DNA from 4 places in the Chitinibacter bivalviorum genome. Region 1 is predicted to be linked to each of the others. Evidence: predicted binding sites of a transcription regulator. Region 1 holds the regulator's gene; each other region holds the start of a gene.
The links. Region 1 encodes FNR, which switches genes on or off when oxygen is low (the NO sensors DNR and NnrR bind a similar motif). Its sites were predicted from a motif close to TTGATNNNNATCAA; they were not measured.

Region 1 (3,148 bases):
CCCTGGAAATTACGTTGCAGACGCCCCCGCCGTTGCGCAACAGCCAAATCATCATTCGGCAAGGCAAAGTGGTCCATGCCAATTAATACATACCCCGCCTCAATCAATTGCGTGATTGAGTTTTGCAAGATATCGAGCTTAACATCGGCACTCGGCAGCTCTGCCTCATTAATACGACGCTGCGGCATAAACCGCTCTGGCAAATGCGCATAATTGTATAAAGCAATACGATCAGGACGGAGCGTTAACACACGCTCAATGGTTTTCGCGAGCGATTCTGCCGTTTGCTTGGGTAAACCATAGATGAGATCCACACTCACAGACTTAAACCCATGCATGCGTGCGGCTTCAATCACCGAGCGTGTTTCTTGCTCAGATTGAATCCGATTGACAGCCTCTTGCACCGCTGGATTAAAATCTTGAATCCCGACACTCATGCGATTAAAGCCCAGCTCTGCCAAGGTTTTAATCATGGGCTCGCCCACTTTACGGGGGTCGATCTCGATAGAGAACTCGCCCGTGGGCAAGAGGTCAAAATGAGTACGCACGACATTCATTAAACGAGTAAGCTGCGCCTCCGACATAAACGTCGGCGTCCCGCCGCCTAAGTGCAGCTGCCCCACTTTCGGCCGATTGGGCAACTCAGCAGCGTGCATTTCAATTTCTTTTGTAAGATAATTGATATACAAATCAGCTTTGCCAGTGTCTTTTGTAATAATTTTGTTGCAGCCGCAGTAGTAACATACGGTATTACAGAAAGGAATGTGAAAATAAAGCGACAAAGGATTGAGCAAAGCACCAGGCGAGCGTTGCTGCAAAATACCTCGATATTGCTCAGACGAGATTGGGTGAGTAAAGCGGTCTGCAGTCGGATACGAAGTATAGCGAGGCCCTTTTCCGTCATAGCGGACAATCAATTCACGATCAAAATCAACCACCGCCGATCCAGGCAATTGAGCGCTGCTCAAACTATTCAAAATCGTCATTTTTACTCGTTCTCCATACTAGCAGCGGCAGCTTAAAAGCTAGTACAATGATCCAACTTGATTTATATCAAGTCAAATGCAATGACACTGGGGTATCTACCTCTTCAGAGAGTTACAATACTCCTCCTGCACGTTTATTATTCTTGTGAGATTTTCATGATTTCCCCCATTCAAGTACGCGATCTTTCACCTCGCCACCTGCGTAATTCATGCACCAATTGCAGCTTGCGTGAGTTGTGCCTGCCAATGGGATTATCACAAGATGAAATGCAAGAGCTGGACACCATCATCACTCAAGCCCGCCCGATCAAACGTGGTGAAGCGCTGTATCGTGCTGGCGAGCCATTCCGTTCTTTATATGCAATTCGCCTAGGCTTCTTCAAGGCCAGCGTGATTTCAGAAGATGGCCGCGAGCAAGTAACTGGTTTCCATATGTCAGGTGAACTAATGGGCATGGATGCCATCAGCACTGACGTCCACACTTGCGATGCAATTGCACTCGAAGACAGCGAAGTGTGCGAGTTGCCATTTAATGATATTGAAGATTTATCACGCGAAATCCCACTATTGCAACGCCATTTCCACAGAGTGATGAGTCGCGAGATTGTGCGTGACCATGGCGTAATGCTATTACTTGGCAATATGAAGGCTGAAGAGCGTTTGGCTGCGTTTTTATTGAATCTATCGCAACGGTTTGCAATTCGCGGCTATTCTTCAAGCAGCTTCCACTTACGAATGACTCGTGAGGAGATCGGCAGCTACCTCGGCCTCAAATTAGAAACGGTGAGCCGCACCTTATCTAAGTTTCAAGATCAAGGCTTTATCAAAGTACAGAATCGTTTAATTGAATTAGAAAATATTGATAGCCTGAAAAAGCTACTCAATACTTGCCACGATGAATAATTAAGCCCAACAGGGGGTATATTGATGCAAACCCATCTGATTGCCCCCTCTGAGCTCATACCCTCAATTAGCGCTAGACTCAATTTCAGCCCTCCAAGCGGCCAGTACAGTATTCATCCACTAGAGAGCCAAACAGATACACCCAGCCCAGGCTCGAATCTACTGCTCATCCAAGCTCCAAACGCAGCTTACGCCTGCGAATTAAAGCAGCGCTCACACAATTTAGTTGATGCATTTATTATCCCAGCGCCACTGGCACCCTACTATGGGTTTATTACCCTAGTCAGCGGCGATATTGCATCACTCAATTTACACGCTCCCATCTTAAATTCACTTTCACCCATCAGTAATGGCTGGCTACATTGCGGGAATATCGGTGCAGCAAGCTTTATGCATCAGCTATGGCAAGCACTGCTGACACCGCAAGGCACGAATGTTTTTTTAGCGTGGGATGGTGTAGCCCCCACGTCGACGGGCAATACAAATTTCACCTTAACTCAGCCTGATATTTTGGACCAGTTAGCCAAATTTTTGGCGCAGCAGCAATTACAAACCCAGACACTCGCGAGCCTAGCTCGCAGGTACTTGCTTGAGCATCCGCCTAGCCAATTCATCGCCCACCATCCGCAAACTACTCAGTTATTTCCATTTTTACCGCAAAATGAAGCATCACCCGTACATCAACTCGCCAGTCTGCTAGCCCAATACTGAGTTTGAATACTACTTTCACCTATTAAGCAAAAAAAACGCCACCCGAAGGTGGCGTTTTTGCTAACAGAATCAATTATTTTTGTTTGATCGTGTAGAGCGCGGTTTGCCCTGCAATCACGGAGCCAGATGCTAGCTCGGTCAGTGGTGCAAATTGATCCGCATTCGTAAGAACAATTGGGCTAATCATTGATTTGGCATTTGCACCCAAGTATTCAAGATCTAACTCAAGTACGGGTTGTCCTGCCTTCACGAAACTACCTTGTTCAGCCAGACGGGTAAATCCTTGCCCGCCGAGTTTCACAGTTTCGATACCAATGTGCACAATCAGTTCAACACCTGCATCGTTGATCAGAGCAAAAGCGTGATTGGTATTAAAAATCTTAACCAATTGCCCATCACACGGTGCCACTACCAAATTACCCGTTGGTAAAATGGCCACACCATCACCCACAGCTTTAGTTGCGAATGCCGCATCTGGCACATTCTCTAAAGCCACTACTTCACCCGTTAATGGTGAGAGCAGTACGATCTCGCCGGGGTTAGAGGAC
Region 2 (3,148 bases), 1.7 Mb from region 1:
TGTGGTGGTGTTCTTTATTTTTCTCGTTGCCAACGTCGGTGGCGGTCTAACACCATTGGGCGATCCACCGCTCTTCCTCGGCTTTTTGAAGGGCGTGGATTTTATGTGGACGGTTGAACATATGGCTGGTCCGGTCTTGCTGATGAGCGCCTTGCTCTTAGCGATGTTTTACGCCATTGATAGCTATTACTTCAAAAAAGAAGGCGTACTACCGCGCGACAAAACGCCCGATAGCGCGCTCAAAATCTATGGCAAGCGTAATTTCTACCTGCTTGCGGCGATTATCGGCCTCGTGGTGATGTCGGGTGTTTGGAAGCCTGGCATCGAATGGGAAGTCATGGGCTCGCACCTTGGCTTGCAAGACATTGTGCGCGATGTGCTATTGCTGGTGATTGGCCTGATTTCTTTAAAAATCACGCCAGCTCAAGTGCGTGCGGGCAACGATTTTAACTGGGGGCCGATTCTGGAAGTCGCCAAGCTATTTGCCGGCATCTTTATCGCGATGGCACCCGCGATTGCGATTTTGAAGGCCGGCTCTGATGGCGCAATGGCCAATCTGGTCGCGCTAGTCAGCAATCCCGATGGCACGCCGCACGACTCGATGTATTTCTGGATGACCGGTATTTTGTCGGCCTTCCTTGATAATGCACCGACCTATCTGGTGTTCTTCAATCTGGCGCATGGCGATGCGGCACATATGATGGGCCCATACGCCTCAACGCTCTTGGCGATTTCCTGCGGTGCGGTCTTTATGGGCGCGATGAGCTATATCGGTAACGCCCCCAACTTTATGGTTAAAGCGGTGGCTGAAGATCGTGGCGTCAAAATGCCAAGCTTCTTTGGCTATATGGGCTGGTCCATCGCCTGCTTGCTGCCGGTGTGTATTGTGATGACCTTGGTATTCTTCCACTACTGATCATTTGCTACTCACAAGCTCAGCCCACCCATCGCGGTGGGCTTTTTATTGCCTCAATCATTCACGCCACAAACACGGCAGCGCACAGTAGCACTACCTCACCAAGCAACAATCGAAATCCTCAAGAACTATCTGCGACAGTAATCACTAGGTAACTTGTAATGTTTACATTGAAAAAAATAGCTCAAGCTGTATGCTATGACACTGGCAAGTTGAGTGGGTTTGTATTTTCGGCTTGAAGTGCTTGGACATTTGTTGTTTGACTCAACAAAAAAATGCCAAGGCTCAGTAACAAAATTACAAAAACAGGTCAACTTTTTGCGCTGTATCAAGCAATTTAGCCAGGATGGACTAAAAGCCAACGCAGGATTTGATTTGCATCAGTAGGCAGAAGCCAGCGCTCCGTATACTGGCTTCATCGGGTGAAGGGAATACAGCCTTTTACCTAGCAATCACTAAACACAACCCAAATAAGAGGTGTTACCGTGGCTCAACCGTTATCTCCAAGCGTATTAGATAGAATGCATCGCTATTTCCAAGCGGCAAACTATTTGTCTGTTGGTCAAATCTACTTGCTCGACAATCCAATGCTGAAACTGCCGCTGAAACGCGAGCACATCAAGCCACGTTTGTTGGGTCACTGGGGTACTACACCTGGTCTGAACTTCATTTTTGCTCATGCTAACCGCATCATTACTGAACGCGAAGTTAACATGATCTACATCACTGGCCCTGGCCATGGTGGTCCTGGTTTCGTTGCGAATACTTGGTTGGAAGGTTCATACGAAGAGTTCTTCCCAAGCATCGATCGTTCTGAAGCAGGTATGCAACGCCTGTTCAAACAATTCTCTTTCCCACGTGGCATACCATCACACGTAGCTCCTGAAACTCCAGGTTCTATGCACGAAGGTGGCGAGTTGGGTTATTCAGTATCACACGCATACGGCGCGGCTTTGGACAATCCAGACCAAGTAGTAATCGCTGTAGTGGGTGACGGTGAAGCTGAAACTGGCCCATTGGCTGCTTCTTGGCACTCTACTAAGTACATCCACCCGATCAATGACGGTTTTGTACTGCCAATCTTGCACTTGAACGGTTACAAAATTGCTAACCCAACACTTCTTGCCCGTATGGACAAAGAAGAAGTAACTAAATTGTTCGAAGGTTATGGCTACGAGCCAATCTTCGTTGAATTGAAAAACGAAACATTCAACGACAAACCAGAAACATTCGTACAAATCCACCAAGACATGGCTGCGGCAATGGACTTGTGTATGGACAAATTTGCTGCGATCCGCGCTAAAGCTGAAGCTGAAGTGGCTGCTGGTCAACCAATCGTTCGCCCACGTTGGCCAATGATTGTAATGCGCACGCCAAAAGGCTGGACTGGCCCGAAAGAAATCAAAGGCAAAAAAGTAGAAGACTACTGGCGCAGCCACCAAGTTCCATTCTCTGATATCGACGGCGAGAATGTACTGAACTTGGAAAAATGGTTGGCTTCTTACGACGTTAAATCTTTGTTTAACGACGACGGCTCAGTAAAAGAAGAATTGACTTCATTGGCACCAAAAGGTCAAAAACGTATCGGCTCTAACCCAGTTGTACACGGCCAAGTGTCTAAAGACCTGAAAATGCCTGACTTCCGTAACTACGAAGTTAAATTTGCAAAACCAGGCACTGAAAATGCTGAAATGACTCGCGTAATGGGTAAATTCCTGCGCGACATCATGAAAGAAAATGAAGCAGAGAAAAACTTCCGTATCTTCGGCCCAGATGAAACTGCATCTAACCGTTGGAACGACGTATTCGAAGTTTCAGGTAAAACTTGGTTGGCGAACTACTTCGAAGAAGACAAAACCAATGACTTCTTGCAACAAGATGGCCGTGTAATGGAAATCTTGTCTGAGCACACTTGCCAAGGTTGGCTCGAAGCGTACAACTTGACTGGTCGTCACGGTTTCTTTAGCTGCTACGAAGCGTTCATCCACGTGATCGATTCAATGTTTAACCAGCACGCTAAATGGCTGAAAACAACTCGTCACATCAACTGGCGCAAACCGATTCCATCGTTGAACTACCTGTTGACTTCACACGTATGGCGTCAAGACCACAACGGCTTCTCTCACCAAGATCCAGGCTTTATCGATCACGTGGTGAACAAAAAAGCTGAAGTGATCCGTGTTTACTTGCCAGCTGATGCGAACACTTTGTTGTCTGTAACTGACCACGTAT
Region 3 (3,148 bases), 550 kb from region 1:
AGGCAACTGCATAAATTATTAAAATGATAGGTATTGACTTAAAGGCTAATAAATACAAAGGGAAGAAAGATATACCCATGCTGAAGCATAGATAGGCCAGCTTTTTTAGCCAGCGTTCGGGAAAGAGTTGCCCCATATGCCGCAAGCCACCACCGCTTTTGATTTTCAGTCTGAAATCCATCCAGAGCAGAAAGGGTATAATTTTGGCCAGCATGGCGGTGATAATCGGGAGGACGCCCGCGAACAGAAAATAAGCAGCGAGCATAATGGGCGCTTGTGATGGCGTGCTCAAGAGCGAGGACCATTGATCCATCCATGGGATTAGTACCGTCACTAGTAATAGGTTGAAACCGCCCCAGCCCCATAAATAGCGCGCAGGATCGGCGCGGCGCTGGCTGTGTCGAAGCAGTTTCAGTAGCGCCAGCAACCAACTTAGTACGGGAAGTGCCAGTAGCATCAGCAAGCGGGCATCAAGCGCAGCCGCCAATACTGTCGCCAGCAAGGCCAGCGATAAATAGCAATTTAAACGACTTGGCCACGCTGGCGCGACCAGAAACATCGGTACGACGGTAAAGGCGACAGCGATAATCAGCCCGACAACCCAGGCGATGCTGCCTAACGCTATATGCGCGCGCAACAAATCATTGAGCGCGATAGCGGGCCAGCCCGTACTGAGCAAGCTAACTAACAGTACGCCGCTGAGTGCGGTCAAGCCCAAACCCACAATCGCCCAGCGCAAGGGTGTCGCAACGCCACTGCGCCATAGCGCGATCAGCAGCCACAGCGCCAAGCCACCCAGGCTGGTGAATAAGATCACTGCCGCGGCCTGTAGCCAGATCGGCTGCATATGCCACAAACCGGCTGCTAGCAGTGCGGCTCCACCTTGCAAGGCTAGCCACAATAACTGCCCCCAGAAAACCGGATTTGTCGCCTTTACCCCGGCCAGCACGGCGCTGACCTGTAGTAGCGCGCCGATCATGATATTGCCCACAAAGCCCAGCATCAGCAGGTGGGTTAATGCCAACATGGCGGGTGAAAACCGCTGCTGCCAGTCGCTCTCATCCAGACCGAAAGCCAGTAGTGCCACCAGCGCCAGCCAGATTGGCGCGGTACGAAAAAAACGCAGCGGTAGTGCGACGGGCAAGCTAAATTCAGGCTGGAACATCGTTCAGTCTCGATGCAGGGTCAGTATCGCCGAACCATCGGCATGCGCAGCACAGTCCCAGTGGCAGGGACGCATGCGTAAATGATCGTACAGCGGGTAAGGGGTGTGGGGCAGATGCGCAAGGAGGGTTTCGCCCGCGATGGCTGCGTCGAGCCAATGCAAAATCCGCTCTATCGGTTCGGGTGGCGCAAGGCCGCGTAAGTCCAGCTTGAGATTGGCCATGGCTTACGCAATCCGCTCGGCAAATTCGGGGATGCTGCGATCACACATCGGATAGAGGATATTTTCCTCTTTCATATTGTGTTGTTGGAGCAGAATCAACAAGGTTTCGGCGCAGCCGATGAAATCATCGGCATCCCAGTTTTGCGCCGCATCTTGCAAGCCCTGCATCAGATCGCGGGCCTGCGCATGTTCGCCGCGCATCACCTGCGTTGGCCCACCACTCATGCCGGTGGCCTGCTCGAAAGCAGGAAACAGCGATTCTTCCTCCAGCGCAAAATGCGCCTCGGTCATTTGGCAAAACACTTGCGTCGCTGTCACACAATCACCCCATTGTGCAGCACGGGCCGCACTTTCAGCTTGCGCCAGAAATTCATCGCACTGGCGATGCTGTTGTTGTAATGCGGTGGTGATGCTCATCGCTGGTACTCCTTTAGATAATTCCAACAGCCTATGCAGCTTTTCGTTATGCTGATTTGATATCAGTCAGGCATTTTCTTTAGAGGTAGAGGCAACATCAGTACAAACTCCCATTGCACACTACCCATTCTGAGGTAATATGTATTAAAAATGCGTGTTATGAAAAGGATACCAGTATATGCGCCTGAATGTCTTTACCGATTACTGTTTGCGTACACTGATTTATGTGGCAATGAAAGATGGCGGAGTGGTGACGCGCAGCGAAATCGCCCAAGCGTACGGCATTTCGGATAATCATTTGATGAAGGTCGTTAATTTTCTGTCGCGACAAGGCTTTATCGACACGATGCGTGGTAAGGGTGGTGGCATGCTCTTATCGCGCCCACCATCGGCGATCAATATTGGTGCTTTGGTACGACTGAGCGAAGAAGACAGCCCAATGGTCGAGTGTTTTGACCGTGAAAACAATAGCTGCAATATCGCCAGCGTCTGTCGACTCAAATTCATCCTAAATGAAGCGCTGCAGGCGCTATATGCTGTGCTCGATCGTTACACGCTGGCTGATCTGATCAGTAATCCGGTCGAGTTGGGGGCGGTCTTTGCCATCGAACTTCACCCTACGGGTTTTCGTCCCTGACATTCTTCTCCAAAATACACCATTAGGTATGTCTCTATAGATTCCTATTTAAAATAGCTTTAGAGATATACCTACTTTTTTTGATCATATTTTCCTTGGCCTATGAACTCCGTTACCGATGTTGTGCGCAATAATTAGCCTTTAATATGTATATAATTTGCATATTCATAAAAGTTGCATGTAATATGTAACTTATTGGACTTGACATCCCATTTCACCCTCAACGGAGAACTATCATGCAAAAAACGCGCACGCTTTGGCGCTGGCTTGCGATTGTGTTTTTCCTGTCTTTTGCCGCCTTAGGCTGGATAGGCAGGGAAATCTATCTCGACAAACCACCGATTCCGCAGCAAATCGTCAACAGCAATGGCAAAGTGCTGTATACCGCCGAGCAAATTCAGCGCGGTCAGGAAGCCTGGCTGTCTGCAGGCGGCCAGCAAATGGGTTCAGTCTGGGGGCATGGCAGCTATGTGGCGCCGGATTGGTCAGCCGACTGGCTGCATCGCGAAGTACTCGCGCTACGTAATATCTGGGCGCAACAGCAATATCATAAAAATTATGAACAACTGAATCGGGAAGAGCAGGCGCCGATCGATGTGCGCGTGGTGTCGGTAATGCGTACCAACACCTACGACGCCGCCAAAGATACGGTGACGATTCAGGCTGATCGCGCGCTGGCGATGCAACAAGTCGCGCAGCATTATGAA
Region 4 (3,148 bases), 1.5 Mb from region 1:
CCCGCATTGGCATGCCAATCCAGCGCTGCGCCGTTGTAGATATTCAAATGTGGGCCCGCGATATAAGCGATGCCCGCTTCGCGCGCGACGCGGATTGCGCCCAGATCATTCGCCTCAATCACGCCGCCTTCTTGCGCCAAGCGGCGCAGGCTGGATAAATCCGAGCCCGATTCAAGCACCGCTTGCGAGCTATAGATGATTTGTTTGCCAGCTTGAGCCAGCTCTGCACCCAGCGCGAGCCAATCGGCGGTGCGTAATTCATGGCGGCGCGAGCAGACGACTTCGCCCAGATAAATCGTTGCCACCGGCCAGTCGGCCGCTTGCGCATAAAAATCGAGCACTTGCTGTTTGGGCCAGTAGTACAGTAGTGGGCCTAGAGTGAGTTGCATCGTTACCTCCATGGGCGACTGTAGGCGCCGAGGGTTTGTTGATGGCCTTCGGATACTTTGGTCAGCGCTTGTTGCCACGCGGGTTTGACCGAATAACGCGCATCGCCAGCGGCATCTATCGCCGCGCGCAGTGTTTTGGTCACTTCTGCCGTGTACGCCGGGCTGCGCTGGCGGCCTTCGACTTTGATCGCTTTCACGCCAATGCGGATCAGCTCGGGCAGCACCGACAGCGCATTCAGGCTGGTTGGTTCTTCCAGCGCGTAATAAGTGGTGTCATTAACGTCAAACCGACCTTTACACAGTGTGGGATAACCCGCAGGCTCATCTGCCTCAAAATGATCGATCAATATCCCATTGAGGCGTGTATCCATGGTATTGCCCTTGGGTAGCCATTGCACATGGCTTGCGGGTGAACACACCCCATGGGTATTGGGCGATTCGCCCGTCGCATAGCTCGATAAAATGCAGCGCCCTTCGGCCATCACACACAAGCTACCAAAGCCAAATACTTCGATCTCGACGGACGTGTTCTTGATGACGTACTCCACTTGCGGCAGTGTCAAAACGCGCGGCAATACGGCGCGGCGGATGCCGAAATAATCTTGCGCCAGATTCACCGCTTCAAAATTGGTTGCCGAGCCTTGCACCGATAAATGACGATTAAGCTGCGGATGCACGCGCATCGCGTAATCGAGCAGGCCCAAATCAGCCAAAATCACCGCATTCGCGCCCGCATCGGCGGCGGCATCAATCGCCGCGTGCCATTCTTTGACACGACCCGCTTGGGCGTAGGTGTTGATCGCCACCAGCACTTCACGGCCGCGAGATTGGGCGTATTCGATGCCCGTTTTGATTTGCGTATCGGTGAAATTAAGCCCGGCGAAGTTGCGGGCATTGGTGGCGTTTTTGAATCCCAGATAAACCGCGTCAGCCCCTTGGTCAACCGCAGCTTTCAGTGCAGGCAGGCTACCGGCGGGGCAAATGAGTTCGGGCAAATGAGCAGACATAGCAGCTCCCAGTTTGCAGACGAGTTTGCAGATGGGGCAGCTTAGGACGACTGGCGAGCGAAGGTTTTAATGCAGGTCAAGTTTTGGCTGACTGTTTTAGGGGCATTGGAGGTAGACGAAAAGGGTCAAATTGCAGCTTGGATGAGGGAAATTTCGCCAAATTTCGCGAATTAGGTAAATTAATTAGGGAATTAGTGTAAATCTGGCTTGGCGTTCGCGCTGTCTTGCTAGAAAATACGGGTACGCATTTTTTATGGCTACAGGCACGCCAGTGACTATCCGTCTCTGGCTGGACACCTCGAAGGAAATACACAATGAATATCGCAATGATCGGTTTGGGCAAAATGGGCGGCAATATGGCGCGCCGTCTCTCGCGCGGCGGAGCCAATGTATTTGGTTTTGACGTCAGCGCAGAGACTCGTGAAGGTTTGGCTAAAGAAGAAGCCAACTTTCGCGCTTTTGCATCTGTGCCTGAGCTGATCGCTGCGCTGCCAACGCCACGCGTGGTGTGGTTGATGTTGCCATCGGGCGATATCTCTGAAGCCGCTTTCACTGAGTTGAAAACATTGCTGGCTCCCGGCGACTTGATCATCGACGGCGCGAACGCGATGTACAAAGACAGCCAACGCCACGGCGCTGAATTGGCTGCGTTGAACATCAAATTTGTTGATGCGGGTGTTTCAGGCGGTGTTTGGGGTCTGCAGAACGGTTACTGCTTGATGTTCGGTGGCGACAAAGACGCCGCTGAAATCGCTACGCCATTCATGAAAATCTTGGCACCAGACGCAACACGCGGCTGGACGCACACTGGCCCAGCTGGCTCTGGCCACTACACCAAGATGCTGCACAACGGTATCGAATACGGCATGATGCAAGCGTTTGCTGAAGGCTTTGCAATGCTGAAAGCGAAAAAAGAATTCGATCTGGATGTGGCTGAAATCGCTGAAACTTGGCGCCATAGCTCAGTCGTGCGCTCATGGTTGCTCGACTTGGTGGCTGAATCTTTCTCGCATGACGTTGAATTGGCCGATCTGAACGCCTATGTACCTGATTCAGGTGAAGGCCGCTGGTCAGTGCTGGAATCGGTTGAGCTGGGCGTTCCCGCGCCCGTGATGGCAACGAGCTTGTACGCGCGTTTTGCTTCACGCGGCAATGACGATTACGCGATGAAAATGCTGTCGCTGATGCGCAATGCGTTTGGCGGTCACGCCATGTCTAAGAAATAAGCGGTCACGCCATGTCAAAAAAGTAAGTGGTCACGCGATGTCTAAAAAATAAGCGCTGAATAAAAGTGCTTAAAGCCCAAAACGCCGTCCCCGACGGCGTTTTTTTACGCTCATCTTCTCGCCATTTCGCGGCAATACCGCGATAATTGCGACTCTTTGATTTTCTTGTGGAAACCGCTGCGATGATCCATCAGCACATGCTCAAATCTTATGTCTACACTGGCCTCACCGCAGGCCCGAAACTGGTCGTGCTCGGTGCGGTACACGGTAATGAGATTTGTGGCCCGCTCGCGATTGAGCGTGTCATGCGTGAGCTCGATTCGGGTGAAATAGTGTTGCAACGCGGCCAGATTACGTTTATTCCGGTGACCAATCCCTTGGCGCACGCGAAAAACGAGCGCAATGGCGATCGCAATCTAAATCGCAATCTGCGCCCCAATGCCTTGCCACATGATTTTGAAGACCGTATCGCCAATATGCTGTGCCCCGTTTTGGAGCAGCAAGACGTCTTGCTCGATCTGCATTC

Region 2: a site for FNR is predicted at 1,287-1,300, ahead of HQ393_RS12285 (phosphoketolase family protein). Genes of this name have one in related genera too.
Region 3: a site for FNR is predicted at 1,861-1,874, ahead of HQ393_RS06945 (hemerythrin domain-containing protein). Genes of this name have one in related genera too.
Region 4: a site for FNR is predicted at 1,463-1,476, ahead of ubiU (ubiquinone anaerobic biosynthesis protein UbiU). Genes of this name have one in related genera too.

Annotation. Positions count from the first base shown of each region.
Region 1 is NZ_CP058627.1:917,510-920,657, reverse strand. It holds gene hemN (oxygen-independent coproporphyrinogen III oxidase) at 1-986, opposite strand, end outside; gene fnr (fumarate/nitrate reduction transcriptional regulator Fnr) at 1,143-1,889, shown strand; gene HQ393_RS04195 (hypothetical protein) at 1,914-2,600, shown strand; gene HQ393_RS04190 (PTS sugar transporter subunit IIA) at 2,674-3,148, opposite strand, start outside.
Region 2 is NZ_CP058627.1:2,588,698-2,591,845, forward strand. It holds gene HQ393_RS12280 (sodium:proton antiporter) at 1-916, shown strand, start outside; gene HQ393_RS12285 (phosphoketolase family protein) at 1,387-3,148, shown strand, end outside.
Region 3 is NZ_CP058627.1:1,465,074-1,468,221, reverse strand. It holds gene HQ393_RS06955 (hypothetical protein) at 1-1,165, opposite strand, end outside; gene HQ393_RS06950 (DUF2249 domain-containing protein) at 1,169-1,387, opposite strand; gene HQ393_RS06945 (hemerythrin domain-containing protein) at 1,391-1,804, opposite strand; gene HQ393_RS06940 (RrF2 family transcriptional regulator) at 1,983-2,441, shown strand; gene HQ393_RS06935 (nitric-oxide reductase large subunit) at 2,678-3,148, shown strand, end outside.
Region 4 is NZ_CP058627.1:3,037,794-3,040,941, forward strand. It holds gene HQ393_RS14440 (U32 family peptidase) at 1-389, opposite strand, end outside; gene ubiU (ubiquinone anaerobic biosynthesis protein UbiU) at 392-1,396, opposite strand; gene gnd (phosphogluconate dehydrogenase (NAD(+)-dependent, decarboxylating)) at 1,711-2,622, shown strand; gene HQ393_RS14455 (M14 family metallopeptidase) at 2,805-3,148, shown strand, end outside.